DNA from 2 places in the Xylanivirga thermophila genome. Region 1 is predicted to be linked to the other one. Evidence: riboswitches for the same ligand, from Rfam matches in the RefSeq annotation. Region 1 holds a riboswitch; the other holds the start of a gene.

The links. Region 1 has a riboswitch for cobalamin ahead of EJN67_RS11405 (DUF4430 domain-containing protein). Riboswitches for the same ligand answer to the same signal wherever they lie in the genome.
Region 2: it holds a riboswitch for cobalamin, as region 1 does, so the genes downstream of both, EJN67_RS04540 (ABC transporter substrate-binding protein) here and EJN67_RS11405 (DUF4430 domain-containing protein) in region 1, are expected to answer to the same signal.

Annotation. Positions count from the first base shown of each region.
Region 1 covers NZ_RXHQ01000030.1:9,844-25,883, reverse strand. Annotated here, with positions in the region: gene EJN67_RS11445 (carbohydrate ABC transporter permease) at 1-296, shown strand, start outside; gene EJN67_RS11440 (sugar ABC transporter substrate-binding protein) at 372-1,697, shown strand; gene EJN67_RS11435 (carbohydrate ABC transporter permease) at 1,778-3,076, shown strand; gene EJN67_RS11430 (sugar ABC transporter permease) at 3,073-3,957, shown strand; gene EJN67_RS11425 (alpha-amylase family glycosyl hydrolase) at 4,050-5,525, shown strand; gene pulA (type I pullulanase) at 5,591-12,499, shown strand; gene cysK (cysteine synthase A) at 12,753-13,688, shown strand; partial or broken gene EJN67_RS11410 (GntT/GntP/DsdX family permease) at 13,794-13,978, shown strand; cobalamin riboswitch at 14,080-14,265, shown strand; gene EJN67_RS11405 (DUF4430 domain-containing protein) at 14,402-15,928, shown strand; gene EJN67_RS11400 (DUF4430 domain-containing protein) at 15,953-16,040, shown strand, end outside.
Region 2 covers NZ_RXHQ01000005.1:113,041-129,080, reverse strand. Annotated here, with positions in the region: gene EJN67_RS04610 (GNAT family N-acetyltransferase) at 1-864, opposite strand, end outside; gene EJN67_RS04605 (acyl-[acyl-carrier-protein] thioesterase) at 1,011-1,766, shown strand; gene EJN67_RS04600 (patatin-like phospholipase family protein) at 1,876-3,249, shown strand; gene EJN67_RS04595 (anaerobic sulfatase maturase) at 3,290-4,510, shown strand; gene EJN67_RS04590 (Gfo/Idh/MocA family protein) at 4,580-5,641, opposite strand; gene EJN67_RS04585 (hypothetical protein) at 5,797-6,702, opposite strand; gene EJN67_RS04580 (SPL family radical SAM protein) at 6,740-7,717, opposite strand; gene EJN67_RS04575 (5'-methylthioadenosine/S-adenosylhomocysteine nucleosidase family protein) at 7,710-8,552, opposite strand; gene EJN67_RS04570 (endonuclease Q family protein) at 8,636-9,817, opposite strand; gene EJN67_RS04565 (MtnX-like HAD-IB family phosphatase) at 9,849-10,520, opposite strand; gene EJN67_RS04560 (hypothetical protein) at 10,535-10,843, opposite strand; gene EJN67_RS04555 (helix-turn-helix domain-containing protein) at 11,015-11,395, shown strand; gene EJN67_RS04550 (ABC transporter ATP-binding protein) at 11,397-12,248, opposite strand; gene EJN67_RS04545 (FecCD family ABC transporter permease) at 12,261-13,286, opposite strand; gene EJN67_RS04540 (ABC transporter substrate-binding protein) at 13,304-14,278, opposite strand; cobalamin riboswitch at 14,382-14,568, opposite strand; gene EJN67_RS04535 (hypothetical protein) at 14,623-15,495, opposite strand; gene EJN67_RS04530 (hypothetical protein) at 15,631-16,035, opposite strand.

The sequences.
Region 1 (16,040 bases):
ATCCATGGCAAAAATTTTGGCGAGTTGTTTTCCCATTATTACATAATATAACCATTACTATTAGTATATTGAATGTTATGTGGATATGGAATGATTTTCTGTTACCTCAATTGGTGATTAATAAGCCTCAATGGCATACTATTCCGTTGAAGATGTTTTACTTTTTCGGACAATATTCCAAAAGATGGGACTTAGCTTTAGCCGGTCTTGTTATTTCAATAATTCCAGTTGTTGTATTTTATATTGTTACACAAAAATATATTGTTAGGAGTATAACTATGGGTGCTATTAAATAGTGACTAATTACCATGTATACGCCACCATAATGGTGTTGTGTATAAAAATAAAAAATTATAACGGAGGGAGTTATCATGAAAAAAAGTATATCTATTATCCTAGTGGTAATGCTTTTATTATCATTATCACTTATAGGATGCTCCAATGACAATAAGGGAAATGAAGTAGATAAGCCTGATGAAGGTGATAATCAGAAGCAACAGGAAGAAAATAATGACAATGTAGACGAAGATGCATCAGATGATGAATCTACTGAAGGCATAGTAGCCGAAGATGGAGCAACATTGAAATTGTGGATGGACAACGATGACTATAATGAAAAGATAGTAGAGGCATGGAACAAGGAATATCCAGATATTGAACTTACCGTAGAAAATGTAGGAACTACTGATGCGCGAAGTAAGCTAGAGCTTGATGGACCTGCAGGAGTTGGAGCTGATGTTTTTGTAACGGCTCATGATCAGGTGGGAGTTGCTGTAGAAGCGGGTCTTATACTGGAAAATGATCTATTCGCAGATTATGTGAAGGAAAGCTTTATGGAATCAGCTATTCCAGCTGTTACTTACAAAGGTAAGATATATGGTTTTCCTTTGAGCGTCAAGACAGTAGCACTATTCTATAACAAGGATTTAGTAGATAAGCCTGCAGAGACATGGGAAGATATGTTAGAATTTGCGAAGAAATTTAACGATACATCTCAAAATAAGTTTGCTATGGTATGGCAGGCAAATGAACCTTATCAAAACCATGGTTTTCTAGCCGGTTATGGATATAAAATGTTTGGCTCTAATGGTGAAGATGTAGACCAGCTTGGCTGGGATACAGAAGAGGCTATTGAGGGTATGAAGTTTTATCAAAAATTAAAGGAGCTATATCCTGTACCTGCACAGGATGCAGATTGGGATGCTATGACATCCATGTTTTCAGGAGGTAATGCAGCTTATGCCATAACTGGGCCATGGTCTATAAATGATTTTGAAGGAGCAGGTATAAACTTTGGTATAACAAAATTACCTAAATTACCTAATGGTAATTATCCCATTAGCTTTTCAACTGTAGATGTTGCATGTGTTAGCTCTTATACTGAGTATCCAAATGCAGCTAAACTACTTGCAAAGTTTTTATCTAGTGATGAAGCCCTTAAGATTTTATATGAGACAAAGCGTGAGTTACCTGCAAGCTTAAAGGCACAGGAACTACCTGAAATTAAAGATGATATTTATTTAGCAGGAGTAGCTGAGCAGGCTGAAAGTAGTATTCCAATGCCTCTGATAGCTGAGATGGGTAGTGTATGGGATCCATATAAAAAAGCCCTAACTGCAGTATGGGATGAAATACAGGATCCTGAAACGGCACTTAAGGCGGCGCAGGAAGAATTCTATTCCGCCATTGGAAAATAAATAATAGCTAGAGAAGAGTTTAAACTCTTCTCTAGCTGAATATCTAAAGAATGGAGATCCTTGGAAAGGAGATTTTTTCTATGAAAAAATCCAAAAAGGCAGGAATACTATCTGCAATAATATGGGGAGCAGGTCAAATTTACAATAAGCAATATTTAAAGGGATTAATATTTCTAGTTATACAGATTTTACTGGGTATAAATATAGATTATTTTAGTCAAGGCATATGGGGACTTATAACACTCGGTGAAGTCGCAAGTAAAACTGCAGGAGGCAAGGTAATACATGGTGATAACTCTATTATATTGCTGGTTAAAGGCATAATTTGCCTAATGATATTGTTGATTGCAGTGTTCGTATATATCCTAAATATAAAGGATGCAGTAAAGACGGGTAAATTATGTGATAATGGCATGCCGGTTCCTGATAGTGCTGAATATTTTAAAAATTTATGGGATCAATCTTTTGCATATATAATGCTATTACCAGCTGGAATATTTCTATTGTTTTTGGTAGTATTACCTCTTATATTTGGTTTTTGCGTGGCATTTACCAATTATTCTTCACCAGATCATTTACCACCTGCAAAGCTTGTAGATTGGGTAGGATTTGAAAATTTCAAGAATATATTTAAACTACCTATGTGGAATCAGACTTTTTTAGGTGTACTAGGTTGGACAGTTTTATGGGCAGTATTGTCTACTTTTTCGTGCTTTTTTATGGGGCTTATAATGGCTGCCCTGATAAATAGCAGCAGGGTTAAATTTAAGAAATTCTGGCGTACAATATATATACTACCATGGGCTATTCCTGGGATGATTTCACTGTTAGTATTCAGAAGCCTGTTTAATGGACAATTTGGTCCTATCAATCAGATATTGAAGAAATATGGACTAATACAACAGAATATACCTTGGCTATCTGATCCTACATTGGCCAAATTTACGATTATCATGGTAAATTTATGGCTAGGTTTTCCATACTTTATGGCATTGATGTCAAGTGTTATGACTAGTATAGACACAGCATTATATGAAGCTGCTGAAATTGATGGGGCTACAGGAGGTCAGAGGTTTTGGCATATAACCATTCCATTGGTGCTATATTCTACAGCCCCCCTTATCATAATGTCATTCGCCCATAACTTTAATAACTTCAATGTTATATACTTCCTAACTGAGGGCAATCCTATAAATCCATCTTATAAATTTGCGGGTCATACAGATATATTTATAACATGGATATATAAGATGACTTTAAATAATAAGCAATTTAGCATGGCCTCTGTAATGTCAATACTCATATTCTTGATTGTAGGGTCCATATCAGCTTGGAACTTTTTAAAAACCCAATCCTTTAAAGAGGAGGAAATGCTATGAGGGGAGATTTGTCTGTACAAAAACGAAGTTCGGTTCAAGTTAATAAAAAAGTACGAGTATCAGATATACTTATCAATCTTTTGATATATATAGTGCTTATAATAGTTGCCCTAGCGGTTATAGCGCCTATAGTATGGATAGTAGGTTCATCTTTTAATCCATCTAGTAGTTTGTTGTCAGCCACTGCCATACCTAAAAACCCTACTATCAAACACTATAAAAAATTATTCACAGCAACGAAATTTGGTAATTGGTATTTAAATACGCTTAAGATAGCCGTAGCTAATATGGCTTTATCTGTAATACTTAGTGTAAGTACAGGATATGTATTTTCTCGATTTAAATTTAAAGCCAAAAAGCCTGCACTTTTAAGTATACTAGTCCTTCAAATGTTTCCAAGTTTTATGGGCATGATTGCTATATATATGCTACTTTGGCAAATGAAGCTCTTAGATAGTCATCTTGGGCTCATATTGGTCTATGCGGCTGGACAGATTCCCTACAATACTTGGCTTGTAAAAGGATATATGTCATCTATACCGAAGAGCTTTGATGAGGCAGCCAAGATAGATGGTGCATCAAATATGACCATATTCACGAAGATTATTCTGCCTCTTATGAAGCCTATTACTACCTTTGTAGCTCTTACCCAGTTTATGGCACCATGGATGGATTTCATATTTCCTAGATTAATACTAAGCAGCGATAAAAAGAAGACTCTTGCCATAGGGCTTTTTGATTTGATTTCTGGAAATACAAATAATAACTTTACCATGTTTGCAGCAGGGGCAGTACTTGTGGCAGTTCCAATTACAATAATATATGTAAATATGCAGCGCTATTTATTAGAGGGAATGATGGCGGGAGCAAACAAACAATGATGATTAAATGCGGTAAAGTTTAAACTTTACCGCATTCATAAAAATATTTAAACCGGGTTTAAATAGTATATGTAATATGGAGGCTTTATCATATGAAACGGATGATATTTATATGGTTTATGATTGTTATTTTAGTAATTAATCTAGTTTCCTGTCAGCCTTCTCAAAAGTCAAATACATTATCTAAAGGAGAGTCTACTCAAAATAAAAATGTAATAAAAGAAGATAAATCGGAAAAGGAGAAAGTGCCTCAAACAGATAAAAACTCTAATAATGTCAAACAAAAAGTTTCAAAAGTAAACATACCAGAATGGTCAAAAAACGCAGTAATCTATGAAGTAAATGTAAGGCAATATACTAAAGAGGGTACTTTTAAAGCTTTTGAAGCACATCTACCTCGTTTAAAGGAGATGGGTGTAGATGTTTTGTGGTTTATGCCAATCTACCCCATATCTGAAAAAAATCGAAAAGGTACACTAGGTTCCTATTATGCTGTCAAAGACTATACGGATGTAAATCCTGAATTTGGAACTATGGAAGACTTTAAGGAGCTTGTCGACAAATGTCATGATATGGGTTTTAAAGTATTGTTGGATTGGGTAGCAAATCATACTGGCTGGGATAATGTATGGATTGAGAATAATCCAGACTGGTATACCCAAAATGCTGATGGGAATATAATTCACCCTCTAGGAACTGACTGGACGGATGTGGCCGATTTAAACTATAATAACCAAGATATGCGCAAGGCCATGCTAGATGCCATGAAATTTTGGGTTAAAGAGATTGGGGTTGATGGATTTAGAGCTGATTATGCCAATGGAGTTCCAAAGGATTTTTGGGAAACGGTTCGCGGTGAACTGGACACAATAAAACCTGTTTATATGTTGGCTGAAGATGACAGGATGTTTACACTCCTAAATCAGGCTTTTAATGTCAATTACGGCTGGGAATTGCATCATATTATGAATAAGGTTGCAAAGGGACAAAACAATGCAAAATATATAGAAACAAATTTAAAAAGAACACAGGCACTTTATCCCAAAGGAACCTATCCGATGAATTTTACATCGAATCATGATGAAAATTCTTGGTCTGGGACTGAATATGAAAGATTGGGAGATGCAGTAAAGGCCATGGCTGTATTGACTTTTGTGGTGCCTGGTATACCACTTATATATTCTGGGCAAGAGGCAGGATTGGATAAAAGATTGGAGTTTTTTGAAAAGGATGAGATCGATTGGGGCAATTTGACTATGCAGGATTTTTATAAAAATCTTATTACTCTTAAAAAAGAAAATCCTGCACTGTGGAATGGAAAAGACGGGGGAAACATTCACATCATTGAATCGACAGATAAAAACATACTGGCTTTTGTAAGAGAAAAGGATAAAAACAAAGTTGTTGCTATTTTTAATCTATCATCGAATGCAGTTACTGCTGATATAAATTTTGAAGATTATGCAGGAGCCTATCTATCTTTCTTTTTAGATGAACCATTTGATTTAGCCAAAGATCAAACATTAAATCTCAAATCATGGGAATATATAATTCTTACATCAAAATAGCATAGGAGCCCTTTGAAATTGTGTTTTAAAATATTATGAATTATTAAGAGGGAGGCCAACTTGCTATGAAAATTAATGTTAGAGCCATGTTAAATAGAGTGTTGTGTACATTAATGGTATTTGCCATTTTGGTTTGCAATATACCTCAAGTTGTCGCATTTGGACAAGAAGCGAATGATGAAAAGCTTGATATGGTAACCATAGTAGGGGACTTTTTTGAGAAAAATTCCATGGGCTCGAATTGGAATCCTAAAAATCCCAATGGTGTCATGAGACAGTATTTTAATAATATCTATGAAATTTCGATGCCATTAGATGCAGGGGTATATTATTACAAAGTAGCCTTAAATGGAAGCTGGGATCAAAACTATGCAAATGCAAACGGAAATGTAAATACTGGGGATAACGGCAATGCAAAAATAGCTTTGGATACGGATCAAATAGTCCATTTTAGATTTGATAATAACAACAAGAAATTATATGACTCTATAAATAACCTTGATCAATTTAGACAAAGTGCTACTTTGGTTGGCAGTCTAGAAGGGATGACGGAGAATGGACGGGCATGGGATCCTGCTGATACTAACTTTGATCTAGAATATATAGGTGGGGGTTTTTATAGGGGAGTATTTGAATTAGGTGCAGGTAATTTGGAATATAAGATAGCATTTAATCATGGGTGGGGCAATGGAGAATTAGGGGAAGACGGAAATAATATTGTAATTAATATTAAATCTAGTGGATTAGTAGTGTTTTTAGCAAATACTATTGAAGGTGTTGTATATGATTCTATAAGAAATCCAGAAATTAAAGATATTGTATCTCTTATAGGCCCTATACGTAAAGGCATTGATGAAAAAATAACCGATGATACACAATGGGATAATCAACTTAGGGGATTTGAATTTTATCAAATATCTGATTATGAATTAGCATTTACTGCATTACTCCCTAAAGGGACATATGAATATAAGGGAATAGAAAATTATAGCTGGGATGGAGGAGGCCTCCCGCCTGAAGCTAAAAACTATGAACTTACCATATCTAAAGACTTAGAATATGTCGTTTTTGTTGCTGATTTAAGGCAAAAGAACATTATAAATTCTATAGAGCATCCCGTTAATGTTAGTATTAAAATGGGGTTACAACAAGGGGCATCTGCTAAGGTAGTATCAGCAATATTTGATAATTTGACTGAAATTGATATCTTGACTACAAGACAATTATCAGACGAAGAGTTAAATTCTTTTTATGTAATGGATGATCAGGGACAAGAATTAGAAATAAAAGAAGTAAAAAAGATAGATGACAATAGGGCAAAGTTGATTTTAGATCCTAATGTTCAAATAGATGTATCTCGTATTTATCAAATAGGTTCAGATCGTTTTGAACCATGTTCAGCTATCATGCGCGGTATTTTAGATCAACAAGAGTTTTATTATAATGGGGACGATTTAGGTGTTACCTATAATAATGATGCAAGTATTTTTAAGTTATGGGCACCAACTGCCAAATTGGTTAGTCTGGTGTTATATGACAATGCCGGAGAGTATAATGGGGCGGGAGAGGTAATTGACCATAGTAGTGGCAAAGAGATGGAAATGCAGCCTGCAGATAAGGGAATATGGCAGATAAAAGTAGATGGTGATTTAAACGGTAAATTCTATATGTATAAAGTAGAATTTGCAAACAATATAGTTAATTATGCGGTAGATCCCTATGCAAAAGCAGTATCTGCAAATGGTCAAAGAAGTGCTATAGTAGATTTAAAAAGTACTGATCCAGAGGGGTTTGCCCCATATAAAAAGCCTGCTTTTGTATCTCCCACTGATGCTGTAATATATGAGCTGCACGTAAGGGATTTTTCAATAGACGAAAATTCAGGAATGGAGAATAAAGGTAAATTCCTTGCGCTTACAGAAAATGATACAAAGGGTCCTGAGGATATTTATACAGGTATAGCACACTTGAAGGATTTGGGTATAACACATGTGCATCTTTTACCCGTATTTGATTTTAAAACAATTGACGAGCTTCAAGTAGATAATCCTGATAGTTCTAAGCCTAAATATAACTGGGGGTATGATCCGCAAAATTATAATGCCCCGGAAGGTTCATATTCTACTGATCCAACTGATCCTAAAAAGCGCATTGAAGAGTTTAAACAAATGGTACAAGTGCTTCATGACAATGGAATAAGGGTAATAATGGATGTTGTCTATAATCATACATATACAACGGGTCAATCTCCGTTCGATGCAGTAGTACCGGGCTTTTTCTATCGTACCGATGATAATGGTAAGTATACCAATGGATCAGGTTGTGGAAATGAGATAGCTACAGAACGGGCAATGGTGAAAAAATATATAAAGGATTCTGTAAAGTATTGGGTAAAGGAATATGGGGTTGACGGATTTAGATTTGATCTTATGGGACTTATAGACAACCAAACCATGACAGAAATTACTCAGGAGCTAAAGGATATAGATCCTTCTATCTTTATATATGGAGAACCGTGGCAGGCAGGAGGTTCACCACTTCCAGTTGAATATCAAACTACTAAAGGTAAGCAAAAGGGTAAGGGGTTTGCCGTATTTAATGATAATTTTAGAAATGCAATAAAGGGTGGAAATGACGATGCTACAAAGGGATTTGCTACAGGAGAATCAGGCAAGGAACAGGATATTGTAAATGGTATAAGGGGAGCAATAGATGATTTTACCGATAGTCCAACAGAGACAATAAATTATATCACGTGTCATGACAATCTAAACCTATGGGATAAGATTATAAAGAGTCAGGGCTTAGATAATTCAGATCCCTATAAAAATGTAGATTTGGATAATGTAATGGAAAATGAAACGGTAAAGCGTTCCATACTGGCAAATGGGATAGTATTAACCTCCCAGGGCGTTCCTTTTATACAGGCTGGGGATGAGATTTTAAGGACAAAATATGGCGATCATAACAGCTATAAAAGTCCTGATGCTATAAATAAAATAAGTTGGCAGAACAAGGCAATGTTTAAGCCTGTATTTGACTATTATAGAGGGATTATAAAGCTTAGAAAAGAACATCCTGCATTCAGGATGAATACTAAGGAAGCTATAGAGAATAATTTGGTTATTTGCAGAGCAAATAATGATATAGTAGTATATCAAATAAAAGAGTATGCAAATAATGATCCATGGAAAAATATAGTGGTAGTATACAATGGAAGTGATGAAGAACAAGAAGTCCAATTACCCTTTAGTACCAGCTGGAATATAGTAGTAGATCACGAAAAAGCTGGAGTTGAAACAATCAGGACCGTTGAAGGGGATAAAATACAGGTTAAGCCAATTTCTTTGACGGTACTTTATGATGAGAAACAGGAATATATTCAATTACCTACGTCTATAGAAGTTTCATCGGATAATATAGGTATAGAGCCAAGGAAATCAAAATCTGTAACTGCCTTTATAAAGGATCAGTATGGAAGATTGTTAAATGATGTACAGCTAAATTGGAAATCAGCTAATCCAGAGATTGCCTCAGTTAATCAGTATGGGCAAATTACGGGCAATACTGCAGGTAAAACGGTTATAACAGTCTATCATGATGAATTATCTGTAGATATAAATGTAACTGTAGGGTCTTTGTATCCTGAACGTATATCCATAACAGGATCTGACGAGGTGTTTGAGACTAAATCCATTATACTATCTGCAAAGGTACTAGATCAATTTGGAAAACCTATGTCTAATACCCAAATACAATGGGAATCATCAGATCCATCTATAGCTAAAGTGGATTTTAAAGGTCAGGTAACCGGTATCAAGCCTGGAACTGTAATTATTACCGCTAAGACAGGGAATATAGAGTGCACCAAATCTATAAAAGTTATCCCATATATAGAGAATATAATACGTTTTAAATATATAAGGCCTGATGGGGATTATGGAGGATGGAATATTTGGGTTTGGTATACAGGAGTAAAGGATGGGCAAATAGATTTCAAGGAAATAAAAGACGGTGCAGCTATTGCAAATATAAAGGTCAGGCCTGGGACAGAACGTGTAGGATTTGTACTTAGGAAAGGTACAGATTGGGAAGAAAAGGATGCTTATTCTGCAGATCGGTATATAGATATAGACAAAAATGAGCTTATCACCAAGGTAACGGTAAGAAGTGGTGTTGGAGAGTTTAAACAGCCTCAAAGTATTACAGGGCCTGAGTTTAAAGATGGTAAAATAATATTCTATTATAGGGATAGTGATCTTTATTCACAGGATTTAATGCATACTGTAGATGAGGTAAAATTGAAAATAACTGATCCAAAAGCTGAAAGTGGGTATAAATTTTATGATATGTCATACAGTGAGGAAAATGAATATTTTTATTGCCCATTTGAACCAAATGCAGATGTTGAGAGATATGAATACAGTTTTACAGTAAGGTATCAGGATGGTTCCGAAAAGGAGTTTACTGATCCATATAATCCAGATTCTTATGTTGAATACAAAATTCCTGATTTTAATATAGCATCGGATATACAGCCTAATGCCATAGATTATACTCAAAATGCCGTTGTATCAATACAATTATCCAATAATATCGTAAAGCCTAGAGAAATATATCTAAATTTAACTGAACTTGGTGGGGAAGAGGAATATCCCATAGACGTGGAACTTATGAAGGGTACAATAGCTGTAAAGGATACTATCTTGGCGGGAGATAAAAACATACCTATAACGGTAGTTGATGAATATGGGAATAAACATATTAAAAATGCTAAAATAACTATTAAGCCTAGGGTGATAAAAGATGCTGGAGATTTTGATTGGGATGAATCCGTAATATATTTCTTGCTCACAGATAGATTTATGAATGGTGATACTTCGAATGACGATCCAAACGGTGAACAATATGATAAAAACCATCCAGAGACATATCACGGTGGAGATTTAAAAGGAATTACTAAAAAATTGGATTATCTAAAGGACTTAGGTGTAAACACTATATGGATTACTCCTATAGTAGATAATATAGATTTTAATAAGGGAGTAGATTTCACCAATCTACCTGAAAATCAGAGATATCAATATGGATATCATGGTTATTGGGCTCAGGATTTTACCAACTTAGATGAACATTTAGGTATTTTAGAAGACTTACATGAGCTTATAGATGAAGCTCACAATAAAGATATGAAGATAATGGTTGATGTGGTGATAAATCATGCAGGATATGGATTGAAACCTGGTGATGAAAAACAATGGGGACATCTGAGTAATTTTCCATCAAAGAAAGTACAGGATAAATTTTATATAGATATAAATGGAGAGACATCTAGCATGTTTAGGGATGGTGGAAGCGATGAGGTCAAGGGAGAACTGGCAGGGTTACCTGATTTCATGACAGAGATACCGGAGGTGAGAGATCAGATAATAAAGTGGCAAACTGATTGGCTAGATAAGGCGAAAACCAAAAATGGGAATACAATAGACTGTTTTAGGGTAGATACTGTAAAGCATGTTGAAGACACTACATGGAAGGCATTTAAAAACAGACTGACAGAAAAGGCACCTAATTTTAAACTAATTGGAGAATATTTTGGTGCATCGATAGATAATGCTTTTAATACCCAATTGGATAGAGGACAGATGGATAGTCTATTGGATTTTGAGTTTAAAAATAAGGCTAGGGCATTTACACAAGGAAAAATAGACGAGGTAGAGGAGTATTTGGAGTATAGGAATAAGAAACTTACTAATACAGCAACCTTAGGACAGTTTTTGAGCAGTCATGATGAAGATGGATTCTTATACAGTGTAGGTGGAGATATAAATAAGCTTAAGGTAGCTTCTACATTGCAGATTACAGCGAAAGGTCAACCTATTATTTATTATGGTGAGGAATTGGGCTTAACAGGTAAAAATGCAGACGATATGTCAAAGGGTGAATTTAGTGAAAATCGGTATGACATGGACTGGAGTAGACTGGATAATAAAGAGTATATATCTATATATGAACATTATAAAACTCTCTTAAATATCCGTAGAGATTATTCCAAAATATTCGCCAAAGGTAATAGGGAAAAAGTCGCAGGCAGTGATACAGAGCAATATTTAGTTTTCAAACGAAGCTATTGTGATGAATGTATCTATACAGGAATCAATTTAAAAAACAATAGCAAACAAGTTTCTATACAGACTCAATACCCCTCTAATACTGTAGTAGAAGACTTATATTCATCAAAAACTTATACAGTAAAAGATGGCGGAAACCTAACATTTGAACTACCTAGTGCAGATGCGGGAGGAACAGCAATATTGGTAGTAAAAAATAATGGGAAACCTGAAAAACCAATTGTGCCAGTCGAACCTGAAGAGCCGGAAGAGTCTGAGGTGCCCGAAAAGGAATGGGTACTAGCGGAGGATATAACCATAAATGGAAAAGGACATATACAGGGTATTGGTGATATAAAAGATGAGAATATAAAAGATATATTTATGTTGGGTACGGTTGGGAAAAGGAAACACCTTGAAGGTTTTATACTTGAATTTAAAGGCTTACCATCGGATATGATGGTGGTATACAGAGCTCATATCCAGACATACAGTGATATGCCAAATAAGAAATATGATAAAGGTGATGGTATATGGAAGGATGATAAGGGTGCTTGGTGGAAAAAACAAGGCTTTTATCTAGGGACGAAGGGAGAGAGGCGAAGAGTAGAAGGTATAGAGCTTATGCTTGTAGACAAGAATACCGATAAGGCATATAAAGGCTATAGCATAGAATACCAGGTGCATATGCAAGGATATGGATGGGGTATTGATGATAAAAATAACGATCTAAGGGATGATGGAAGTATAAACGATAGCTTTGACAAATGGGCAAAGGATGGAGCATTTGCCGGTACAAGAGGAGATAAAAGAAGAACAGAGGCAATACGTATAAGAATATTAAAGGAAGAGATAAAAGGGTAATAGGTAATTTGGCATATTGAAAAATGAAAAACCCGTAATTGATCTTCATGGTTGATTACGGGTCTTTCTATTGTGCTAGAAGAAAAAATAGTAGTATCTCTATTACCATTAGAATTATCTATTGACATTATAAGAGTTATATCATAAAATACAACTAAACTACTAGGAATACTAGGGAATGTATTTTTGATATAATCCCTAGTGAAACAGTAGGATAACTACATAATATAAAAATAGTATGGAGGTTGTTGAAATGTCAAAAATCGCAGAAAATCTAACAGATCTTATAGGAGATACACCCCTTTTGGAACTGTCAAACTATAATAGAAAAAATGCATTGTCAGCAAGGATAATTGGAAAACTTGAATATTTTAACCCTGCCGGCAGTGTAAAGGATAGGATAGGCTATGCCATGATAAAGGATGCAGAGGAGAGGGGCCTACTCAAAGGGGATAGCATTATAATAGAGCCTACAAGTGGTAATACGGGTATAGCACTAGCTTTTGTGGCAGCGTCAAAGGGATACAAAATAATACTTGTAATGCCAGATACCATGAGTATAGAACGGAGAAAACTATTAAAGGCATATGGAGCCGAACTAGTTTTAACCCCTGGTGCTGAAGGTATGAAGGGTGCGATTAAAAAGGCAGAGGAATTGGCTTCAAAAACTCCGAATGCATTTATACCGGCTCAATTTTCAAATCCTGCTAATCCACAAATCCATAGACAAACTACTGCCGAAGAGATATGGAGAGATACTGATGGTAAAGTAGATATATTTGTAGGTGGTGTTGGCACAGGTGGTACCATAACCGGAGTAGGCGAAGTTCTCAAAGCCAAAAATCCAAATATAAAGATTGTAGCGGTAGAACCTAAAGACTCTCCAGTATTATCCGGTGGCAATCCTGGTCCCCATAAGATACAGGGTATTGGAGCAGGTTTCATACCCGATGTATTAAATACAAGCATCATAGATGAGGTGTTTACGGTGGAGAATGGGCAGGCCTTTGATACGGTAAAGGCTTTAGCGCATACCGAAGGCTTATTGGTAGGTATATCATCTGGTGCAGCTGTATTTGCAGCTACTGAGATTGGTAAGAGGCGGGAGAATGTAGGTAAAAGTATAGTAGCTTTACTTCCTGATAACGGTGAGAGATATTTATCTACTGCACTTTTCCAAGAAAATTAAATTGAAATAAAAAATATAAGATAATATATGATAATAATTTTTTAGCAAGCATAAATGAAACTGCAGGTCTTCATAAGTCTGCTCATAGTGAGCATGGATCCTGCATTGCTGGTTATTGCCATTGCATCTGGTGCTACTGTACTTTCCCACGTAAACGATAGTGGATTCTGGCTAGTAAATAGGTACTTTGGTATACCGGAAAAGGATACATTAAGCTCCTGGATGGTTATGAAAACATACTTGGTGTGGTAGGCGTATTAGTAACATTAATAATAAGTATATTTGTATAAAACCGTAATTGAGAAAGTCCGTAATTGATCTTTATGATTGATTATGGCTTTTCTAAATTTTGTGGGTTCTTTTCATCTAACTTATGATATAATAGTCTATACAATAAAATAAGGTATGAGGTGTCCGGTGTTCGGGCCGGATGAAAAGGGAAAGCGGTGAAAAGCCGCTACAGCCCCCGCTACTGTAAATGGGGATTAAAAGGCATATATGCCACTGGGTATACTGGGAAGGCAGCCTTTAAAGATGATCCATGAGTCAGGAGACCTGCCTTATACTGTGATTTACGTTTCCTTCGGAGGGAAGGAAGGGTGACTTTTTTCATAGCAAAGCTATGTCTATTTAAGCTGCGCATAAAAGCTCTCTTTCTAAGGAAGGAGGGCTTTTTATATTTCTAAAAGACTAAAGGGGAGGGGGAGGTGAGATTGAGAATAGGTATAAAGAAGTTATCTAAAATCATATGCCTTATAACTATTTTATGCATTGTATTTTCATCCTGCACATTTGATCGTTCCAAAGAAGTGCCTGAGGCTCCGATCGAAGAATCGGATGTTATCCACACAGAATACGAAAAGGAATTTATAGAAAAATTCTATAAGGAAAAGGACATAGATTCATGGTGGAAAATAGTAGCCATAAAGGCTGCAGGAGGGGATATACCTTCTGATTCTAAGGATATGCTGGATAAAAAAAGCGCTTCCATCAATGCACAAAGTCAGGCTACCGATTATGCTGGATGTATTCTAGGATACCTATGCATGGAAAATGATCCTACCGATCTATTGATCGAGCTGGCTAAAAAGCAGCAGGATGATGGCTCTTTTGGTCCTATAAATGCCCATATATGGTCAATGATTGCCTTGGATACGGCAGCATATACATATGATACAGATAAAGCTATTACATATATTTTATCTAAGCAAAATGAAGATGGTGGGTATGCCTTTGAGGGTTCAAGCGATCCGGATATGACTGGGATGGCTATGATAGCCTTGTCAAACCATAGGGATAGGGCTGGAGTAGAAGAAGCCATAGATAGGGCAATATCTTACTTAAAAGCTGTTCAGCTACCTGAAGGAGGTTTTGAATCCCTAGGTAGTGAAAATTCAAACAGCATATCTACAGTAATATCAGGGTTGATAGCAGCAGGCGAGGATATTAACTCTTCTAGTTGGATCAAAAATGGCAATACCATGTTAGATGCCCTTATGAGATTTAGACTAGATGATGGTTCGTTTTCATATCTGCTAAAGCCTAAAAAATATAGTCAAATGGCTACATACCAAAGCTTTATTGCCATATTTGATATACAAAATGGTGAATCCATATGGCAGAGTCTAGGGCATGAATGGGAGCAAAATAGTGTTGCAAGAGATGATGCCGAGGATGAAAAAGATGAAAATATTGAGTCTGTAAAGGTAGAGGAAAAAGCCCATAAAGATAAAAGCCACATGGAGGTTCAAAAGGCAGAGAAATCAAACAAGGTTGCCTCTCAGAAAAAAGAAGAGCCACAGTTACATGCGGATGATGCTAAAGAGGATGGAAATGCAGAAAAGTTAAAAAAAGAAGAAGTACCGAAAAAAGTTGTAGAACCTCCGAAAGAGCAAAAGATACAAGAAAAAACAGAGGAAAAAATAGGTGTACATGTGAAGGTAATAGGTTATGGTGGCAAGGTATTCTTTGATGATGAGGTAGAGCTCAAAAAAGATGAGGCAAATGGTTTTAGTGCCCTTAAGGCTACTAAACTCCCCTATAAATCAGCATATGGGGATAGTTATATTTCATCCATAAATGGGGAGGCGGAATTTGAGCATGGAGATCTTTCAGGATGGAAGTTTAAGATAAATGCTAAAATCCCAAATATGCCCGCAATAGACTGTGAACTCTCTAAAGGAGACAGGGTGGAATGGTGGTATGCACTGACTGCAGAATCCACTGGACCTGGAGAATAGATATAAAATAGGAGGTAATTTATCATGATGCAAAACAGAAAAAGAATATTGTCCCTTGTGCTGGTATTGGCACTTATGCTGTCATTATTTCCGGCAACAGGTATGGGAAAGG
Region 2 (16,040 bases), on a different contig from region 1:
CTTGAGCACCTTTTTAACATCTATTACCCTAATCATCATACCCTGTACCATCTTTACATCCTTCCTAGGATTATCAATGATAAATAGAGTATTGTCATCACTAGGGGCCATCCATTGTATCTTAGAAGCCTGAGCATTATGCAGATATATAAATCTAAACAAAGCCTCTTTAGATTCTAATGAACTATATACGAGCTCTTTTATATGAAAAATCCCATCGTTTATATTATAGAATAGATATCCTTCTAACTCCCCGCAATCACTATATACCCCATATCGATGTATTGTCCCCTTATCTTGATCTTTAAGTATCTTCTTCCAAATATTCCTATCCCTTATAACGGTACCATTATACCTGTGTATAAATGACCTGTATACCCTATCCATTTCATCTATGTTTTCCTCACCTAATATATGATAACTACCATATACAGTTTTAAATTTTTTGAAGTCATCCATCTCAAATGTATATATCTTATAGTGATATCCCATCTCCCAGCCATATTTTCTATAAAAGCTATACGAAAATGGGCCAAGCAATGAAAATATCTGATCCCGTTTTCTCATAATCTCTAAGGATTTTACAAGGAGACTACCTACGCATTTTTTATATCTATATTCAGGAAAAGTAGCTACATTCCCAATACCGCCCATTCCCACTTCCTTGCCATTAAACCATATATGATATGGCCATGCACAAATGGATGCCCCTAAATTATCCCCTTCAAATGCTCCTATTGTATGATTTTCACCTAAGGTTTCCTTCGTAAACCACCCAGGAGCATCATTAGAAAGGTTAAAACAATACCTCATTAGTCTATTTATATCATCAACATATTTTTCTTCTACAAAACGTACATCCATATCTCCACCTCCGTCATTTTATACTCTATATTATATCAACTAATTCACTGGTTTTGAATTAATTATTTTTATTTAATTAACTTTTACTAGAGATGGTGTTATAATTGGAAGTAAAGCATTTTTCATAAATACAGGAGGTATCTATCATGGATCCTGTTTCAAAATATACAAAAGAGTATCAGGTACTAGTAAATGATGTTGATTTTACAAAGAAACTAAAGCTAAGTGCTGCCTTTAATTATTTCCAAGAAATCGCAGGACTACATGCAGATAACCTTGGAATAGGCTTTAATACCATAGAAGAAGAACATGGAGTTGCTTGGGTGTTAATACGTATGAGGGTAGACATGCTCCGATACCCAATATGGGATGAAGAGATAATACTTGAAACATGGCCTCAAATTCCAAAAAGATTTCAATTCGAAAGGGACTATTATATAAAGGATATACAAGGCAATATAATTGCAAAAGCCATATCCATGTGGGTAATAGTTGACGTAGAAACTCGGGAAATAAAGAGATCAGAAACTATAGCCATAGACTACCCTAAGATAATCAAAGAACGGGCTATTGATTGCACATTGGGAAAAATAAGGCCCTCAGGCCAACCTAAAATAGCATACAGGAGGGTCATTGGCTGCAGTGATATCGATATGAACGGACATCTAAATAACTCTAAATACATTGATTTTATAATGGATTGCTTTACCATGGAAGATCTAAAAAACCATAGTGCAAAATCCATACAAATCTGCTATATGAACGAATCGTTGCCTGGAGATACTATAACGCTATACAAATATACAGGTATTACAGACGAAGGAATAATATTCATAGAGGGAGTAAATGAAAAAACTAATAGCAAAATATTTGCCTCACAGTTACATATAACACAAAACTGATTGATATCAAACGTGATTATGTAGTTTACATAATATATACATTTCCCTTAATATATGCTATGATACTATTTGAACCAAACTAAAAAAGGCAATATGGGAGATGATATGTATGGACGGATACGGTTTGGTGCTATCAGGAGGCGGTGCAAAGGGAAGCTATGAAATAGGTGTGTGGCAAGCACTTAGGGACTTGGGAATCCCTATAAAAGCGGTTACTGGGACATCGGTAGGTGCACTCAATGGCGCCATGATAACTCAAGGGGAATTTGCCCTTACCAGTTTTGGATGGTGCAGCATGTCAGTAGAATATATAATAAATATACAAAAAGACCTGTGGGAATCTAAAGAGATGTATAAAAAGCATACCAATATATTTACAGTAATAAAAAATGCTCTAACATCTGGGGGCTTGGATATAACCCCTCTTATAAGGCTTTTAAAAGAATACATAAACGAGGATAAAGTACGTAAATCTCCTATAGATTTGGGCCTTGTCACATTCTCATTAAGCGACTTTAAACCCTTACAGATTTTTAAGGAAGACATACCAAAGGGCAAACTAGTTGAATATCTGGTTGCTAGTGCCTGTTTCCCTGCTTTTAAACCCATCGAAATAGATAATAAGAAATTCATAGATGGCGGTATATATGACAATGTCCCCATATCCCTCATGGCATCAAAGGGAATAAAAGATATAATAGTAGTGGATATAACAGGGTTTGGTACTCCCACAAAAAAAGCCAAGGAAGATGACCTTAATATTATTACCATAAAGAGTGATCATGACCTTGGACGTCCATTGGAATTTAATCCCAAAAGAGCCCAAACCAATATCGATATAGGATATGCAGATACAATGAAAGTATTTGGCATAATTAAGGGTAAAACATTTTATATAGCAAATAATCCAATAGGAAATTATGAAAATTCCTACGCATTTGACGGTTGTATAAGCATACAGGAGATATGTGAGATATTAGGAGCTAATGTAAACATGGATATAACCCCTAGAGGACCTATAAACAATGTAATAACCGATAAGATGATACGATTTATAAACAGATACGCAGATCCAACCCTTGATATAAAGATTGCATGGCGCATTGCAATGGCAGAAATTACTGCCGAGCAGCTAGAAGTGGATAAAACAAAGATATATACTCTACAAGATCTTAATGAGCATATCATAGAAAAATACTATGATATGCAAAATAGCTATGAATTTAATACGTATAAAAAACAAATAGGCATAGAGATTTCAAAACATTATGAAAAAGCACAACAAAATGATAAACCACTATTGGCCAAATTACGCATAGATAAAAAATTCCTTCCACTTTATCTATCTAATACAGACATCGACAGCGAAAAACCAGATAAATTGAGAAGGCTTGTAGCCCTAGCGTATCCAAAGACAGCAATAGCCAGCATATATCTATATTTTTTATTAAATTGCAGTGAAAACAAGTCTAATGTATGTTAGAATATTAAATAATAATACTTAATAGATGGAGAAGATGTTTATGCCTGTAAAACCTTTTTCACTGCTTATAAAACCGGCATCTGCAGACTGTAATTTAAGATGTACCTATTGTTTTTATTTTGATAAATACAGATTATATCCTGAAAGTTCTGTGCATCGGATGGATAGAAAAACTCTAGACAGGGTGATATCATCTTATATGTCCACACCGCAACCCCTATATGCATTCGGCTGGCAGGGTGGAGAACCTACTATAATGGGAGTGGAATTTTTTGAAGAAGTAGTATCCCTTCAGCAAAAATATGGTAAAAAGGGTAGTGTAGTAAGCAATGGGCTACAGACCAATGGTACGCTTCTAGATGATAGTTTTGCAAAGTTGCTTCATGAATATAATTTTTTAGTAGGTCTAAGCCTAGATGGCCCTGCCTATATACATGACAAATATAGAAAAGACGCAGGGCAGGAAGGTACACATCATAAGGTCATATCTGCTATAGATTGCCTCAATAGAAATAAGGTTGAGTTTAATATACTTACTCTGGTAAATGAAGCCAATGTAGGCCATGCCAAAGAGGTATATAACTATCTATGCGATATGGGTCTTTTCTTTCATCAATATATCCCTTGTGTAGAATTCGATGAGGGGGGAAATATGCTTCCCTTTGCCATTACAGGAGATGCCTGGGGCGATTTTTTGTGTGAATTGTTTGATGAATGGCTTAAAACTGGAGTATTTAAAGTATCCATAAGACTTTTTGATTCTTTACTGGAATTTATGATGTATGGCAACTATAGTACCTGTACCATGGCAGGAGACTGTAGACATTATTTTGTGGTAGAACACAATGGCGATATATATCCTTGTGACTTTTTTGTCGACCCCAAATTAAAATTAGGGAACATAATGGATACAGGCTGGGAAACTTTTCAAAATTCATCGCTATACGGAGCATTCGGACAGCAGAAAAATGAGTGGAACCACCTATGTAATAGTTGTCCCCATCTTATGTACTGTTCAGGTGATTGTCTAAAACATAGAATATATGCCGGAAACAACCCTAAGAATATAAGTTGGCTATGCAGCGGATGGAAAAAATTTTATGATCATGCTATTCCAAAGCTTAAAGAACTTGCCCATGAAATTAAAACACAGAATAATGAACAACAAAAGCTTTTCTGTGATACTAAATGGGAAAGAAATGACCCTTGCTTTTGCCATAGCGGCAAGAAATATAAAAAGTGCCACGGTACAGTGATGTAATAAAAGGCTATGCAATATTATTGCATAGCCTTTTATATTTAGAGTTAATAACCTATCTCAATATTAAAATTATTTTATTTTTACATCTTTTTTAGTCTCTGCAGATTCATATACAGCATCCAATATCTTCATAACTTCCACTCCATCCTCTGCAGGATTTCTACAGATTGTACCGTTCTTTATACAATCTACATAATGGGCCACTTCCCTATCAAATATGGTCTGAAAATCATCATTAAATGATACTACAGGTGCCCAATCTATCATCATACCATCCTTTTCACCGGATATTTCTACTTTGGGTTCTAAAGATATACCTGCTTTTGAGCCATATAGCTCTAAGTACGTTTGCCCTTCCTTTACATGCTGTACCCAGCTGGTTTCTAATGTTACGGTAGCACCGTTATCAAAATTTATTACACCTACTGCCGCATCTTCTACGTTGTTTATATCTTCACCCTGATTGGAAGCTGCTTTGTAGTCACCAGTCTGAACTATATCTGTCCTAGAAGCTATTTTATTAAAGGTATTACCATAAGCTGATACTGCCTTGGGCTTACCCATTACATACCTAACCAGATCAATTACATGAACACCTAAATCTATCAATGGACCACCACCGGAGAGCTCCCTATTGGAGAACCAACCACCAGGATTTCCACGCCTTCTAGTATAACCTATCTTTGCATAGTAGATATCTCCAAACTCACCGTTATCAGCTAATTTTTTAACCAGCTGTGTTTTGTCCTCAAATCTCTTTACAAAACCTATCATGAGAAGTTTGCCAGTCTCCTTTGAAACCTTAAGCATTTCCTCAGCCTGCCCTGCATTCATAGCCATGGGTTTTTCGCAGAGTACATTTACCCCTGCTTTAAGAGCAGCAATACTAGCAGGAGCATGGGCATTATTCCATGTGCACACGCTTACGCCATCTAACTCTACACTTTTTAGCATCTCATTAAAATCAGTAAATACATGAGGTATACCATACTTTTCTGCTGCTAATTTAGCCCGTTCCTCATTAATATCACATACGGCTGTGAGTTCTACATCCGGCAATTGTTGATAACCATGGATATGAAATTGACTTATGGATCCTGCACCAATAATGCCTATCTTTACCTTACCCATATAAAAATCCCTCCGTTATGCATAAATTATATTAAGTATTTAGTATTACTGTACTATAATAGCATATTGCTATATATATTACCACTTAATTATTTGTAATTTTTGCTTGCTAAGTTCCATAAAATTTATCATACTGCTAAAAAACAACCTTATTTCTATATTAGAAATTTACTTGCTATTTCCTGAATCTTATCTTCATCATTATCCGGCATATCTACGCCTCCTACTAGCTCCCACTCCTCTAAATGCTCTAATTTTCCATCAGGCGGGAGCTTGGTCAAAGGAGATAATGTTTCCATCTCCACCATAAAATCAGTAGTATATGTCTCATAAGATACACCAAAGTCCGGATATGTAGCATCTTTTTGATGCTTGTATCTTAGTATAAATAGATTACCATGGTTAAAATATGCTGCAAATCCATGCTCATTGGATAGACCAATCTTAAAAGGAGCTTCCATAGATGGATCATGGGTCAGTGTTATGTATTTATCTCCCCAATAAACCCTAGGATCATTCATCTTGGTATATGGCCAAAGGGACAATACCCTATTAGGTAAAAGTCCCGTATCCTTATTTGGCTGAGGTATTATCTCCTTACCACCAGGCGCCATGACAGAAAGTCCCCATGCAGATAACTCTATTGGCCAGGCATTTTTATTTGTAAGTCTGTGCATTACCCGCACCTTATTGCTGTCGGGGCACATGGTAATTTCCATCTCTTTTTGTATCTGCACCCATGGCTCTACTTTTTGTACTACCCTTATACCATTTGATATCTCCTCCCATTGTACAGGATCATTATCGGGCATATAACTTCTAGGCATATTCTCTGGACTATGCCAAAACCTGTGACCACCATGTATATACCAAAAATCATCTTCCACAGGGGTAATATTTTGAACACCTGAACAAAATTCATTTGGTCCGCCTGTAAAGCCAAACCTTATAATCCTTGGCCCTGTACCTACTGTTACTACTAAATCTATGGAGCCATTCGCTATCCGTACACACTCTCCATACTCTATGCTAGGTGCCGACTTTATACTTATCTTAGACATATATATCTCCCCTTCTATAAAAAAAATAGTGCTTTAATTAGATATAGATCTTATCTTGAGGATAATACTTTGATATGATTTCATACATATATTGTACCATATTATTTTGATTGCTACAGCATACTACATCGCCTTTGCATTCCATAGGCAGACAAAATACGTCCGTATCAGCTCTAAATTTATATATCGTCTTAAAATACTCCCTATTCATTCTAAATGGTCCAAGATTTATATCATAGATAGCATTAGATGGAAGATAGGCAAATATATATTCTATAAATGTCCTATATATCTCCCGCCACCCTTTTATATTTATTATGGGCTCTATTGATATACGCACGTTCCATCCTTGATCCATTGCCAATTTTGCTGCCTTTAGACGTGCATCTAACGAAGGAGTTCTAGCTTCATAGCGTTCTATTATCTCCTTTGGAGATAGAGTCCATGCAAGTATCACATTTTCTAATGGCTCCATATCCCCTATCGTTTTATAATTAGCACTCTTTGTGCGTACTTCCATCAATAGTTTCGGCCTTGCCTTTGCAAACCTTATCCACTTGGAAGTATAGGGGATAATTCCCTCAAGTGCCATGAGATCCGTGTCATAGGATACACAAAGATAAATAGGTTCTTTGTATAAAAATTTATCTACCTCCATAAAAAAATCATCTATGTTCACAAAGACCACTATATTGGCAGAAGGATATAAACCCTGAAGATAACAGTAGTGACAGTCATATATGCAATTTAATATGGTAGATGCATAGTAAAAATTTTTATGTCCAAAATTCTGACATATATCCGGTCCCTCATATAAAAATAGGGATTGCTTTACAGCAAGGATAAGATTTTGGGATCTTTTCTGCAGCATAAAATTCTGCCTAGATCTATTAAATACATCCTTATAATGATTTATATATATGATGCTACTATTTTTAAATCGCCTTAATATCTCCTTTGTAACCGGATAGTCTATAGCATCTTTTTCTATATATATGTGTGAAAAGTTATTCATCTAAAAGCACCGCCTTTATCATATCAAATGCCCTTTTACCTTCCTGTTTTACCTTTATCTCCATATCCATTATATTTTGAAAGTCTGGCAAATCCCTTTTATTCATCAACTTATATCTATATGCCATATCCTTTAACTGATAATATTGGGTGGATGTTAAATGCAAATGACTTCTTATGCGTTCTAATTTTACCATATCATTATGATCCAAACCATTCCCCAGAGTGGTTTTTAAGAATGTATTTAAATTTGTTAAGAATATATCTATATAAGGCATTGCATCCCCTATACATTTTTCTATAAAATGCCTATCAATTATACCGATCGAGGCGTCGGCATAATCCGATACAACCTTTATGGCCTGTATTCTATGAGGCGGGAGAAAATGAGCTGCTCCTTCAAAGAAACCTGCAGCCTCCATATCTAGCAATTGGGTATCATGGGGCACATCTGCCTCTTCGTCTATCACCCGATCATATGTCATTATATTTCCTTCCTTCATAGAATGGTCAAGCAATATATCTGGAAAAAACTCTCTACCTGTTCCATTATCTATGACCCTGTTTATAAGAAGTGGCATACCTATGGGCAAATTCTTTGATCTTGTACCACATATACCTATATTTACGACAGCCCAATCATCTAAATTATCTAAAAGGGTAAGTACATGGGCAGTAGCAGTTGCTGCGTTTACCTTGCCTGTTCCGCTTACCACCAAAACTATATCCTCTCCCCTATATACTTTAAATGGGGGACTCTCATGATAAAGTTTCATGCTATAAAACTCTATTATTGGCTTGGCCTCCCATATAAGAGCTGTAGTTATACAAATCATAAAAAAATCTCCCCTTATCTGCTCCTATCATTCTCCAATCTATATTATCACATCAAAAATATTTTTATAAGATAAAAAAAAGGTCAGCTAATGACCTTTCCGTATACACCTCCGCCACCATGTGCTATATTAAGTTTTCCCTCCCGCCCTTTTATAACCATATCAGCCACCTTTTCACCTACTACACTGGCTATTTGATCAGTAGTCGCCCTATGCAGTATATTCATTTCTGTGCCAAACTTATCCAGGAGTTTCCCTATGGTCTTGGGCCCTACTCCAGGTAAAAACTCAAGGGGCACTTGATAATGGTAAGGCGGGCGATTTAATTCTATGGGACAATCCTCCCTATCTCTAATAACCGTTAATCGATCTTTAACGCCCATAACCACTTTATGCTTAGGATCGTTTGGACATTTAGTAACCGGTGGATGTGCATCAATAATATGTCCACATTCAAGACAAAATGTCCTATGATATTTACCTAGCACTGGATTTAAACCGTAATTTGATACTATTCTCCTACCATCTTCACCCTTTAATGCTTTTATAACCTCTGTATAACTCAAATGATCCATCTCAAGGATATTGTATTCCCGCCCCATTTTAGAAAGAGAATGGGCATCAGAATTGCTGGTAAGTGCCATTTTATCAAGCTCTGATACCTGACAGGCCATATATGTATCCGCACTCAATCCTAACTCTATGGCAAAGATCTTATCCAGAGCATCTCCAAACACATTGATAAGCCTGTCAGTACAGGCACCATAGAATCCTTTATATGGTGTAAATACATGGGCTGGTATATATATACCTCCCAAATCATCTACTATGTCAATAAGCTCTCTACCTGATAGCCTGCTTATGATAGCATTGTTTTCCATATTAGTCATATGCATTTTCATTATATTTGACAACTCTTTTATGCCTTTAAAATCAGGCATGAAAACCAAAGAATGAACACTGCATCCATATGAAGGTTCTCTAGTCTCTATCTCAGCGCCTGCTAATATTACCAGATCGTCTTTATATATCATCCCACCATCTGGTATCTCCTCCAACTCGCCACGTTCCAGCATATCCTCCATATCATCTATTATCCATGGGGAAATACAATCCACCACTCCAATAACATTTATACCCTTTCTATATCTAGATTCATAGGCAATATTCTTTAATGTAAGGTCCCTCGATGTACCATATTTTATCATCCTACCATTTGAAGACCTACCGACGTGCACATGGATATCTACAAAATACTGTTCCATTCAACCCCGTCCTTTCGAAAGATATTTTTCTCTAGTTATTATTCTCCATACCTTCACCAAATATCAAACGGGATACATCATAAAAATCATTATAGGGTATAAAATGTATGCTTTGTTCTTTACAATAATCAGCCAAGCCATCCTTTGCAAACACTATATCTGCATCTGCTGCAATGCATCTATCGGTTATACCGTCACCTATAAAAATAACCTCTTTACAAAATGTCTTAAAATCCATTAGATTTTTTAGTTTGCAATTACCACATGGTCCCAAACTAGTGATACATTCATCAATTTTATTCACAAACTCTACATTTATATCCGCATTATTAAATACCAGTCTATTTGCATAAACCTTTATTCCCTTAATATTCTCCCTCTTCAGAACCAGATCAATGGCATTTGTAAATCCTCCACTTACGATTGCAAAAGGAATTTGCATCTCCTCTACATGGGCATAAAACTCTCTAAATCCTTTGGCTAAATGTATATTATCCCATATAAAATCTTCATACTCCCCTTCCGTTAATTTTAAGCGTTTAAAATGTTCGATAAATGCGTCCTTGAGGCTTATTCGCCCTTCCCTCACTGCCTGCTCAATTTCCATTGTTTCTGTATTGCCAAACTTTTTAAACAATCCATCATTGGAATCAAGCCTTGTTATTGTACCGTCAAAGTCTGCTATAATTCCTATATTTTCCAATTATTCATCACCCTTTATTTTTTTATGCCGTAATCATTATAAAGCACAAACAATTCGGTAGCAAGGGTGTTTATACTTTTACACATATCCATAGTCACATCTTCTATATTATTAAGTGCATGTATCATATTGTAAGCCATTTTATCACCATGTTTTTTATCATCATTTGATAAACAATCTACAACATCGCTAAATAAGGAAATATTTGTTCGGTTACAGGATAACATTACTTTATCTGTCAGAAATCTTAATTCTTTCTTAGCAGCTTCATACGAATCAATCACCTGTTCGCATTTATATTCGGGTAGATCCCTATATATCATTTTATATTCATCTCCTTATGTATGCTTAATTTTTATTGTTGATTGACCTTCCCCTATTATAGATAAACATTAAGTTAAAATCAAGCCTCTATATTCATTTTGTTTAAAACAAAGGATATTTTTTTCCCCCATGGTAAAATTAAAATATATAAATAGAAATGGATGGTAGCAATGGATAGATTACTAGGAGAAAGACTTCGCATGTTACGTGAAGAAAAGGGATGGACTCAGATACAAGCAGCAAAACTTTTAGGAATTACCAATGCATCCCTTTCCAATTATGAAAGAAATGAACGCACTCCAGATGTAGATATGTTAAAAGCATTTGCAGAAATATACGATGTAAGCATAGATTACTTAATAGGGTATAAACCTTCTAAAAAAGCTATATCCATAAGAGAATCCGATCAACTAGAAAATACAATAGGACTTCAATGTGCTCTCATCCTAAAAAAAATGGAACAATTATATGAAGAAGAGGAAGAACTACTCTTTACTTTCCTTCAGGGGTTAGAAGCTCGTAGGAAGCTCTATAAAAGAAATGGTAAGTAGTTTATTTGCCATTTCTTAAGTTTTTTATACTGTCAAACATAATTATTTTTCCATTATCTGTGTCTTGTTTTTTGTTTGTACACAAGGGAATAACATAAGGACAGTCCATAACAGGATGTCTAGTCATATACACATCTATATCATATACATCATTTATATTCTCTCTGGTCAATACCTTTTCTGGAACCCCATAGCTTTTTATAAATCCATCCTTCATAAAAACTATTTTATCGCTGTACTGGCTGGCCAAATTTACATCATGGAGCACTGTAACAACGGTTAGTTTTTTATCGTGCTGTAAGGATTTTATAATACTTAATATTTCCATTTGATGATATATATCAAGATTGGATACAGGTTCATCCATGATCAGTATTTTTGCCTGTGTTGCTAAGGCTCTAGCTATTATTACCCTTTGTCGTTCACCTCCACTTAACGTGTTTATTATTCTATCTCTGAACTCCCATGTATTTGTAATATTCATAGCTTCCCTTGCTATTTCTAAATCTTCGAGACTCTCATTTTCCAAATTTTTCAGATGTGTCCATCTACCCATAAGTACAATATCTAGTGCAGAAAACTCAAAATCTATATTAGTATTTTGAGGAACAAAGGCCATATGCTTTGATAACTCCTTGCTGCTAAACGACAGCACATCTTTGCCTTCTAAATATATAGTTCCCTTTCTAGGCTTTAACCAGGTAGATATGGTCCTTAGGAGCGTAGTTTTTCCAGAACCATTTGGTCCTAAAATGCTGGTAAACTCGCCTTTTTCAAGATTTAAGTAGATATTTTTTAAAATACTTTTATTTTCAAAGTTCCAGCTTAAGTTTCTAATCTCAATAGCTCCCATATTACTTGCCTCCTATATACTAGCAGACGATCTTTTGCTTTTTATTAGTAGATATATGAAAAATGGCGCTCCAAATACTGCCGTTATTGCTCCAACAGGAATTTCCATCGGTATTGCCAGTATCCTCGCCAAGGTATCACTTATGGCAAGAAATATGCCACCAGCCAATACTGAACATGGTATTAATACCCTGTGATCCGGCCCTGCAATTAGACGAATTGCATGGGGAACTATAAGTCCTACAAAGCCTATTATACCGCTTACAGATACGGCAATAGCCGAAATTAGGGAAGCTAAAATTAGCAGTATCTTTTTAGTTTTTTCAATATTTATACCAAGGTTTTGCGCATTTTCTTCCCCAAAAAGCATTAGATTTAAATCCTTAGCAAAATAATATATACCTGACGCCCCTATAAATGTAGATATTAAAGCTACAATAACCTTGCTCCAATTGGCGCTTGTAAAACTACCCATAGTCCACATAATAATATTATTAAGCTTTTCCCTGTTAAATATCATTATAAGTGATATTAAAGCAGATAGAAGGGAGCTTATGGCAATACCTGATAACAATAGATATGTCATAGATATTCTATTCTTATGGCTACCTAGATTATAGACCAAAAAAGTTGTCCCTACAGCACCTAAAAAGGACATTGCACTAGTACCACCTATTCCTATAATATTTGTTATTCCAAGGACAATGCTAAGTGTACCACCAAAGGCAGCTCCCGCCGATATTCCAAGTATATATGGCTCTGCCATAGGATTCCTAAATAGCCCTTGATATGCCACTCCCGCCACAGACAGTGACGAGCCTACCAGTACGGATAATAAAACCCTGGGCATCCTTATATTCCATATAACACTGTGCATAGCGCCCTTATATTTATACGGTTTAAATATTATTCGTACAGCATCGGCTATTGCAATATCTGCAGCTCCAACTGAACAACTAAATATTATAACTACAAAGAGTACTATTAGAAGGATCAAAATCCCTATCCTGTATTTCCTTTTATTCTCTATAAACGACATATTTCTCTTCTCCATAGCTATTTAAAAATTTCAGGATGAATTGCCTTTGCTATTTCTTCCAGACCATCAACCAGTCTAGGCCCTGGCCTACTTACAAGATTATCATCCAAAAGTTTTACATTTCCTTCCTTTACAGCTGTTAACTCCTTATAACCTGAAGTATTTTTTAATTCTTCCACATCTCCTGCCGCCTTTGACATCAGTATAACCTGAGGTTTTTTTTCTACAAGCTTTTCTATAGAATATTCCGCCCAAGCGGATTCTGTATCGCCTGCTATATTTTCCCCACCTGCCTTATTTATCATCTCGTCTATAAAGCTTCCAGGTCCTGCAGTCCAATTACCACTATCGCCAAAGGTTACTATAAAATAACAGCTCCTCTTTTCTACACCTTTGAGCTTTTTCTGTACTTCATCAACTCTATTTTTCATATTATTTACTATTTCACTGGCCGTTTTTTGTGTGTTTGTAATCTTACCTGCATCCAGTATAGATCTATATACCCCCTCAAAGGTATCCCCACCAAATACAACAACCTGTATGTTGGCCTCCTCCAGTTTGTATATTATTTCATGTTGCATGCCATTATTTGCAAATACCATATCAGGCTGTAATGCTACTATTTTTTCTATATTAGGCTGACTATAATCTCCTACCTTTTCTTTTGATAGGACCTCCGCTGGATAATCACAATAGTCTGTAACCCCCACTAGCTTATCCCCAAGACCTAATGCACACAATATCTCCGTGTTGCTAGGGGATAAGGATACTATCCTTTCTGGTTGCTTTTCTATAGTCACTTTTCTATCCACCACATCGGTATATTCAAATGGATATGATACTTTTTGCCCATTAGCTTCTTCCCCTATCCTAACATTATCATCCTTTTTAGATATATTAGCATCTCCACTACTGCAAGCAACTATACTAAACATAATAAAGGTAATAGCTAAAATAGGTATAATATACCTTAGGTTAATCTTTCTTAACATACTCATAGGCTCCTTTATAAAATTTATACAATAAAAAAACTCCAACCCAAAAGGACTGGAGTGCTTTTACCCATATATGTATCCAATCCTTCCCTCCGAAGGAATAATAACATAACCATAGGCAGGTCTCCTGACTTATGGTTCATCTGTAACCGACACCTTCCCAGCCTTATATGGCCAGTGGTACATGTCTATACATCACCATTCACAGTAGCGGGGGCTGTAGCGGATTTTCACCGCTTTCCCTTTTAATTCAAGCAATGCTTGAAACCTTATGATCTTTGCTATATATAGGTACATTATACCATCTAGGGTATGCCCAATCAATGCACATTTTCCTATTTTTATTCTTCTTCTGCTAGTTTATAGCTTTCTATATAATCTCCCAATTCAGATATATATTCATTTAACTCTGAAATTTTACCAGTACTTGATAGATCCAAAAACCTCCTATTTATGGCAATAAGCTGTCTAAACATGGATATTAGCCTATTTGTTTTATGTCTTTGTTCATCTAGTTGAGTTTTATAGATTAATATTTGGTTGTTAATCTCATATATTTTTTTATCCCTTTCTTTTATATCCTGTTCTAGCACAGAAAGACGTTTTTGGTATTGCTCACGCCCATAATCCATACCATCCAATGCCATCTGGCTTAAATTTTTTAATCCATTAATCAGACTATACAAAGATGAATTGTTTATCTTCTGTATATTGGATACAAATCTACTGATGCTGTCCAATATATCATCACTATCCCATTGCTCCAAAGAACTATTACCATTTATATACTGCTTTGTATACGGATTATAAAATGTCATACCTTCAGCCTGCATCTTAGCCATAAGTTCATTTACATATTCCCTTTTACTAGCAATAACATTTCTATATTTGTTTTGAAGGCGTATGAGAAGCTTTGGATCACCTCCACTTAACTGATTGGCACATCCACGCACCGATTGACCATGCCCTTGAGCCACCAGCATACTTATCATTAGATCATCCACTTCTTGTGGAGTAAAACTCCTTCCTGCAGGTATGCCTATATTTTTATCCTGTTTATCATATATATATCTGTAATAATAGTTACGAACGGTATTAGGTTTCAATCCAGTCTTTTTTGCTATGCTTTCAAATGCCTTTACCATTGGTAATCTAGACTCCCTGACACTATCAACTTCCTGTTTCATAAGCTCTATAAGCTGTTTGCTTGCCATGTATATTCCTCCCATCTTATAAACTATACATATATTATTCACTATACTTTTACCACTTATACCATAAGTTTGAAAAATTAATATATAAAAAAATGCATCACCATATCGTATACCATGGCGATGCATTTTTTGTATCTATTTCATATAATCTTCTATCAATTTAAAAAAATCATCTGAAACCTCTATATAATAGCCCAGTGTATCCTCCTCAAATTGACATATTTTTATATCCTTATAACATAAAAGGGGGCCATAACCCTCATTCTGAGTAAAAAACTCCAATGAATAGGTATATGGTCTATCTACCAATTCATCTAGCATATCCATATCTCCCGGCTGTTCCCTGTCAAGTACCACACGGACTATTTTTTTTATAGTTTCCTTATCATCTATTTCCTTTACCTGCCCAGTATTTTTTACCGTTACCAGTATCTTTTGTGTATTCCACATATCAGAATGGTCTGCAAGTAGCTCATATACTGCCCATCCTGCTACAACCAAAACTATGGCTAAAGAAATAATTACTATTTTTTTACGCATATAAA